Regions from separate parts of the Streptomyces sp. cmx-18-6 genome, predicted to be linked through region 2. Evidence: riboswitches for the same ligand, from Rfam matches in the RefSeq annotation. Region 2 holds a riboswitch; each other region holds the start of a gene.

Region 1 (2,258 bases), on a different contig from region 2:
GCGGCACGACGCACTCGTTGACGGCGGCGGCGACCCCGGAGGGCGCGGTGGTCAGGGCGGCGACGAGCCGGTCCAGCGCGGTCCCCGCGTCGAGGGTGCGCGGCTCACCGTTGACCAGGACGGATACGGGCGGGTTCATACGGGCTGCTCCTGGAGTACGGGGGTGGCGTCGGCGGACGCGAACCGGCCCGGGGCGAAGGGGCGGGCCACCTCGGGCAGCTCGCCGGTGGTCAGCGCCTGGGCCATCGCGTCGCCGGTGACGGGCGTCAGCAGGACGCCGTTGCGGTGGTGGCCGGTGGCGAGGAGGAGGCCGGGCAGGGCGGTCGGGCCCAGCAGCGGGGCGTTGTCGGGGGACGCGGGGCGCAGACCGGCGCGGGTCTCGGTGAGCGGCAGCTCGGTGATGCCGGGCACCAGTTCGTGGGCGTCGCGCAGCAGCTCGTACACCCCGCCGGCGGTGACGGTGGTGTCCCAGCCCATCTCCTCGCTGGTCGCGCCGACGACCAGCTCGCCGTTCTCGCGCGGTACGAGATAGACGTGGCCGCCCCGGACCACCGCGCGCACGGTACGGCTGAGGAAGGGGGCGTACGCCGGTGGCACGGTGAGCCGCAGGACCTGGCCCTTGACCGGGCGGACCGGCGGCACGACCTCCTCCGGGAGCCCCGCGAGCCGCCCGCTGAGGCTGCCCGCCGCCAGCACGACCTGATCGGCCGCCGACTCCGTACCGTCGCCGAGCACCGCCCCGGCCGCCCGGCCCCCGGTCACGGTGAGCCGCTCCACGGGAGCCCGCCGGAACGTCACCCCGGCCCGTTCGCCGGCGGCCAGCAGCGCGGCGGCCAGCCGGCGCGGGTCCACCTGGTGGTCGCCGTCGACCCGCAGCCCGCCCCGGACGCCCGGGGCGAGCATCGGCTCAAGCCGGCGGCACTCGCGGCCGTTCAGCCAGACCGACTCCAGGCCCGAACGCTCCTGGAGGGCGTGCAGCTCGCGCAGATGCGCCCGGTCGTCGGAGTCCAGCGCGACGGCCAGCGTGCCGCAGGTGCGGAAGCCGGTGTCCAGGCCGCTCGCCGCCTCCAGCTCCGCGACGAACTCCGGATAGCGGGCGGCGGAGGCGAGGTTGAGGCCGAGCAGCATCTCCTCGCCGTAGTGCAGTTCGGTGACGGCGGCCAGCATGCCCGCCGCGACCTGCGCCGCGCCGCCGCCCGGATCGGGATCGGCCACGGTGACGGCCAGCCCGCGCTGGGCCGCCCGCCACGCGGTGACCAGGCCGATGACGCCGCCCCCGATGACCAGGACGTCGGACCCTGAGGTTCTCCCCGAGACGCGCATGGGTGTCCAGCCCCTCCCTTCGCCGGCATGACCCGGATCAGGTTCGTACGGTCGGAGGCCGCCCAGCCTCCCTCTCAGCCCGGTCCGTCCGGGCTCCCGCGAGTGTTCTACCGTGGCCAGCCTAAACCCACCCGCCTTCCGCCCAGCGGGGAGCGCCCAGTGGGAGTCCCAGGAGGGCGGCGGGACGAGCGTGGTGGAGGAGCTTGCCTCCCGTCCCGGGGAGCTCCTTTCCTGACGGTGCGTCAGATGATTAGGGTGGGCGGGTGAGCGAGCAGACGGAACACCACGCGGCCGGGCGGCGGACCCGGAACGCCGTCATCGTCGGAGCGGGCATGGCGGGCGTGCAGACCGCCGTCGCCCTGCGGGAAGCCGGCTTCACCGGCCCCGTGACCCTGATCGGCGCCGAACCCCACCAGCCCTACGACCGGCCGCCGCTGTCCAAGGCGGTGCTGCTGGGCGCGGCCGAGGGCTCCGCCTTCGACGTCGACTTCGAGGCGCTGGACATCACGCTGCGCCTCGGCCTGGACGTCACCGCCCTGCGCGCCGCCCACCACCTGCTGGACACGGCCGAGGGGACCGTCCCGTACGACGTCCTGGTCCTGGCGACCGGCGCGGAGCCCATCACCCTGCCCGGCACGGAAGGCGTCCAGGGCGTCCATCTGCTGCGCACCCTGGACGACGCCGCCCGGCTGCGCCCCGTCCTGCGACGGCGGCACGACGTGGTCGTCGTCGGCGCGGGCTGGATCGGCGCGGAGTTCGCCACCGCCGCCCGCGCCGCGGGGTGCGCGGTCACCGTCGTCGAGGCCGCCGCCCGCCCGCTGGCCGGGACCCTGCCCGCCGAGGTCGCCGCGCCGATGGCCGACTGGTACGCGCAGAGCGGCGCGGAACTCCTCACCGACGCCCGGGTCGAGCGCGTCGAGGAGGGCGCGGTGGTC
Region 2 (2,258 bases):
AGCCCCCGCGGCACCTCGCCGACCTCACGCCCGCCGAGCGCAAGGAAGCGGTCGCCGCGACCGGCGAGAAGCCGTTCCGCGCCCAGCAGCTCTCGCAGCACTACTTCGCGCGGTACGCGCACGACCCGGCGCAGTGGACCAACATTCCCGCCGGATCCCGGGAGAAGCTCGCCGAGGCGCTGTTCCCCGACCTGATGTCCGTGGTGCGGCACATCAGCTGCGACGACGACACCACCCGTAAGACGCTGTGGAAGCTGCACGACGGGACGCTGGTGGAGTCCGTCCTGATGCGCTACCCCGAGCGCGTCACGATGTGCATCTCCTCCCAGGCCGGCTGCGGGATGAACTGCCCCTTCTGCGCCACCGGGCAGGCCGGGCTCGACCGGAACCTGTCGACCGCCGAGATCGTGCACCAGATCGTCGACGGCATGCGCGCCCTGCGCGACGGCGACGTGCCCGGCGGTCCCGCCCGGCTGTCCAACATCGTCTTCATGGGCATGGGCGAGCCGCTCGCCAACTACAACCGCGTCGTCGGAGCGATCCGCCGGCTCACCGACCCCGAGCCGGACGGCCTCGGCCTGTCCCAGCGCGGGATCACCGTCTCCACCGTGGGGCTCGTCCCGGCGATGCTGCGTTTCGCCGACGAGGGCTTCAAGTGCCGTCTCGCCGTCTCGCTGCACGCCCCGGACGACGAGCTGCGCGACACCCTCGTCCCCGTGAACACCCGGTGGAACGTACGGGAGGTGCTGGACGCCGCCTGGGAGTACGCGGAGAAGTCCGGCCGCCGGATCTCCATCGAGTACGCCCTCATCCGGGACATCAACGACCAGGCGTGGCGCGGGGACCTCCTCGGCCGGCTACTCAAGGGCAAGCGGGTGCACGTCAACCTGATCCCGCTGAACCCCACGCCCGGCTCCAAGTGGACCGCCTCGCGGCCCGAGGACGAGAAGGCGTTCGTCGAGGCCATCGCGGCCCATGGCGTGCCCGTCACCGTCCGGGACACCCGGGGCCAGGAGATCGACGGGGCCTGCGGGCAGCTGGCGGCCTCCGAGCGCTGACCACCGGTGGCCCGGGAGCGGCCGGTGACCCTCACACCGTCCGGCCGAAAACCGCCGGTGTAGCCTGGGCCGAAATCAACTTCATATTCCGACAGGGGAGCGCCACAGCGCTGAGAGTGCGGCACCAAGGACAGGTTGGCCGCAGACCCTCTGAACCTCGCCCGGGTCATTCCGGGTAGGAAGTTCGGACCTTACTCAAGCTGTTGCGCCCTGCCCGCTTCCGGTACGACCCGGCGGCGGGCGGGGCCGCGTCTCTTCCTGGTCACCTCCAGGAGGAATCACATGAACACCACCAAGAAGTACGCCGCGACCGCGCTCGCCGCGGCGCTCGGCGTCACCGTCCTCGCGGGCTGCGGCGACTCGGACGGCTCCCCGTCCGGATCCGGCGCGTCGAAGGGCGGCGGCTCCAAGACCGTCACCCTGGTCACCCACGACTCCTTCGACGTCTCGGAAGCTGTGCTGAAGCAGTTCACCGAGAAGAGCGGCTACACCGTCGAGCTCCTCAAGAGCGGCGACGCCGGGGCCGCGCTCAACCAGGAGATCCTGACGAAGGGCTCCCCGCGCGGCGACGTCTTCTTCGGCGTCGACAACACCCTGCTCTCCCGCGCCCTCGACAACGGCCTCTTCATTCCGTACGAGGCCAAGGGCCTCGACCGGCTCGCGGACGGCACCGAGCAGGACGGGGAACACCGCGTCACGCCCGTCGACACCGGCGACATCTGCGTCAACTACGACAAGAAGTACTTCGCCGACAAGAAGCTCGCGCCGCCGCAGACCTTCGAGGACCTGCTGAAGCCCGCGTACAAGAACCTCCTCGTCACCGAGAACGCGGCGAACTCCTCGCCCGGCCTCGGCTTCCTCCTCGGCACCGTCGCGGCCCAGGGCGAGGACGGTTACGAGGAGTACTGGAAGAAGCTGAAGGCCAACGGCGTCAAGGTCGTCGACGGCTGGGAGGAGGCGTACCACGAGGAGTTCTCGGGCTCGGCGGGCGGAAAGAAGACCGGCGCGGACCGGCCCCTGGTCGTCAGTTACGCCTCCAGCCCGCCCGTCGAGGTCCTCTACGCCGACCCGCGGCCCAAGGAGGCCCCGACCGGGGTCGCCACCGGCACCTGCTTCCGGCAGACCGAGTACGCCGGGCTGCTGACGGGGGCGAAGAACGAGGCGGGCGGCAAGGCGCTGCTGGACTTCCTGATCGGCAAG
Region 3 (2,258 bases), on a different contig from region 2:
CATCGAGCACCCCGAGCGACCCGATGATCACACCGGCCAGCAGCAGGCCGCTCATGTCGATGTCCGGGTAGAGCCCGTGGATGAGGCCGGTGTTGTCGTCGGTGTTGCCGCTCAGGCTCGCCCATCCGATGAAGAGGGAGCCGAGCAGCCCGATCAGCAGCAGCGAGATCAGCGTGCCGATGACCGCGACGGACGTACGCGCCGTCACCCCGTGGCACATGTAGAGCGCGGCCAGCATGATGGCACTGGCCCCGATCACCGCCACCACCAGCGGATTCGAGCCCTGAAGGATCGCCGGCAGGATGAACAGGGTCAGTACGGCGAACGAGACGGCCAGCGCCACCAGGGCCATCACCCCCCGCAGCCTGCCCACCGCGACCACCGCCAGCGCGAAGATCGCGGCCAGCAGCGCCAGCGGGACCTTCCGGTTCACGTCGGTGACGGAGTACTGGAGGTCGCGGGGCGCGTCGGGGGCGTACGCCACGACCACGCCCTGGCCCTCGCGCAGTTGGCGGGGCGCGTCCGGCTGGACGACCTCGACGAACCTGCGGCCCTTGTCGTCGCCCGTGGTCACCTCGACGGTCGCCTTCGCGCACTCCCCCTCCTGCTCGTTGACGGCCTCGCGGCCCGAGGGGGTGGAGGTGTCGCCGGTCGGGGGCACCTGCGCGGCGTTGACGTCCGCGCAGTCGACCTGGACGACCTGGACGACCTTGCCGTCCTGGGTCTGCCGGTCGAAACCGACGCCGGTGCGCTCGTGGTCGGGGGCGCCGCCGGGCCAGAAGGCGATCAGGCCGACGACGACCGCCGTGGCGAACGGGATCAGCACGGCGGCGATGACCTTGCGCAGGTGCTTGGAGACCGGGGCGGCGGGTCCGTGGCTGTGCGTGTGGCCGTGGGTGTGGCCCGGGGGCGGCGGCTGGGGTGCGGGGTCGCTTTGGGGGGAGGTCACGGGGCGATCATCGCAAGAACGAGGGGGCCCTCTGGTCAGCTCGCCGGAAAGGACGCTAGCGTGGAGGCACTTTGCACACGCGGGAGCTCGGAGCACCGGGCTGAGAGGGCGCTGATCGCCGTACGTCCGTACGGGAAACGCTGCGCCGACCGCCGAACCTGTTACCGGGTAATGCCGGCGTAGGGAGTAGGTCTCATGACCACAGCGGACGCACGCACGCCTGCCTCGAAACAGAACGACGAGCCGCGCACCGGCGGGACGTCGAACGACGGGGCCGGGAAGTCCATCGGCTGGCACAAGGGATACGTCCAGGGCTCGCGCCCGGACCTCCGGGTTCCGGTCCGACAGGTGCACCTCACCAACGGCAAGGACGTGACGCTGTACGACACGTCGGGGCCGTACACCGATCCCGCCGTCGACACCGATGTCCGCCGGGGGCTCGCGCCCCTGCGGGAGAACTGGATCATCGCCCGCGGCGACACCGAGGAGTACGCGGGCCGCCCGGCCCGCCCCGAGGACGACGGGCTCAAGCACACCTCGCCGCGCGGCGGACTGCGCAACCTCGACGCGGTCTTCCCCGGCCGCCCGCGCCAGCCGCGCCGCAGCCGCGACGGACGGCCCGTCACCCAGCTCGCGTACGCCCGGCGCGGGGAGATCACCCCGGAGATGGAGTACGTCGCGATCCGGGAGAACGTCGAGCCCGAGGTCGTGCGCGAGGAGATCGCGGCGGGCCGGGCGGTGCTGCCGGCCAACGTCAACCACCCCGAGATCGAGCCGATGATCATCGGCAAGCGGTTCCTGGTGAAGGTCAACGCCAACATCGGCAACTCGGCCGTCACCTCCTCCATCGAGGAGGAGGTGGACAAGATGACCTGGGCGACCAAGTGGGGCGCCGACACGGTCATGGACCTGTCCACCGGCCGCAACATCCACACCACCCGCGAGTGGGTGCTGCGCAACTCCCCCGTGCCGATCGGCACCGTCCCGCTCTACCAGGCCCTGGAGAAGGTCGACGGCCGGGCCGAGGAGCTGACCTGGGAGATCTACAAGGACACCGTCATCGAGCAGGCCGAGCAGGGCGTGGACTACATGACGGTGCACGCCGGCGTGCGCCTGCCGTACGTCCCGCTGACCGCCCGCCGCAAGACCGGCATCGTCTCGCGCGGCGGCTCGATCATGGCGGCCTGGTGCCTCGCGCACCACAAGGAGTCCTTCCTCTACGAGCGCTTCGAGGAGCTCTGCGAGATCCTCGCGGCGTACGACGTCACCTACTCCCTCGGTGACGGGCTGCGGCCCGGGTCGATCGCCG

The links. A riboswitch is a leader RNA that binds a small molecule or an ion and turns the genes downstream of it on or off. The one in region 2 is predicted to bind thiamine pyrophosphate.
Region 1: another riboswitch for thiamine pyrophosphate. It lies ahead of thiO (glycine oxidase ThiO); the one in region 2 lies ahead of ACLJPL_RS11170 (thiamine ABC transporter substrate binding subunit).
Region 3: another riboswitch for thiamine pyrophosphate. It lies ahead of thiC (phosphomethylpyrimidine synthase ThiC); the one in region 2 lies ahead of ACLJPL_RS11170 (thiamine ABC transporter substrate binding subunit).

The regions. Positions count from the first base shown of each region.
Region 1 is NZ_JAEBEP010000001.1:102,806-105,063, reverse strand. Features, by position in the region: gene thiS (sulfur carrier protein ThiS) at 1-139, opposite strand, end outside; gene thiO (glycine oxidase ThiO) at 136-1,323, opposite strand; TPP riboswitch at 1,321-1,433, opposite strand; gene ACLJPL_RS00450 (NAD(P)/FAD-dependent oxidoreductase) at 1,587-2,258, shown strand, end outside.
Region 2 is NZ_JAEBEP010000004.1:109,234-111,491, reverse strand. Features, by position in the region: gene rlmN (23S rRNA (adenine(2503)-C(2))-methyltransferase RlmN) at 1-1,058, shown strand, start outside; TPP riboswitch at 1,142-1,258, shown strand; gene ACLJPL_RS11170 (thiamine ABC transporter substrate binding subunit) at 1,341-2,258, shown strand, end outside.
Region 3 is NZ_JAEBEP010000006.1:337,409-339,666, forward strand. Features, by position in the region: gene ACLJPL_RS16975 (YibE/F family protein) at 1-949, opposite strand, end outside; TPP riboswitch at 1,019-1,152, shown strand; gene thiC (phosphomethylpyrimidine synthase ThiC) at 1,145-2,258, shown strand, end outside.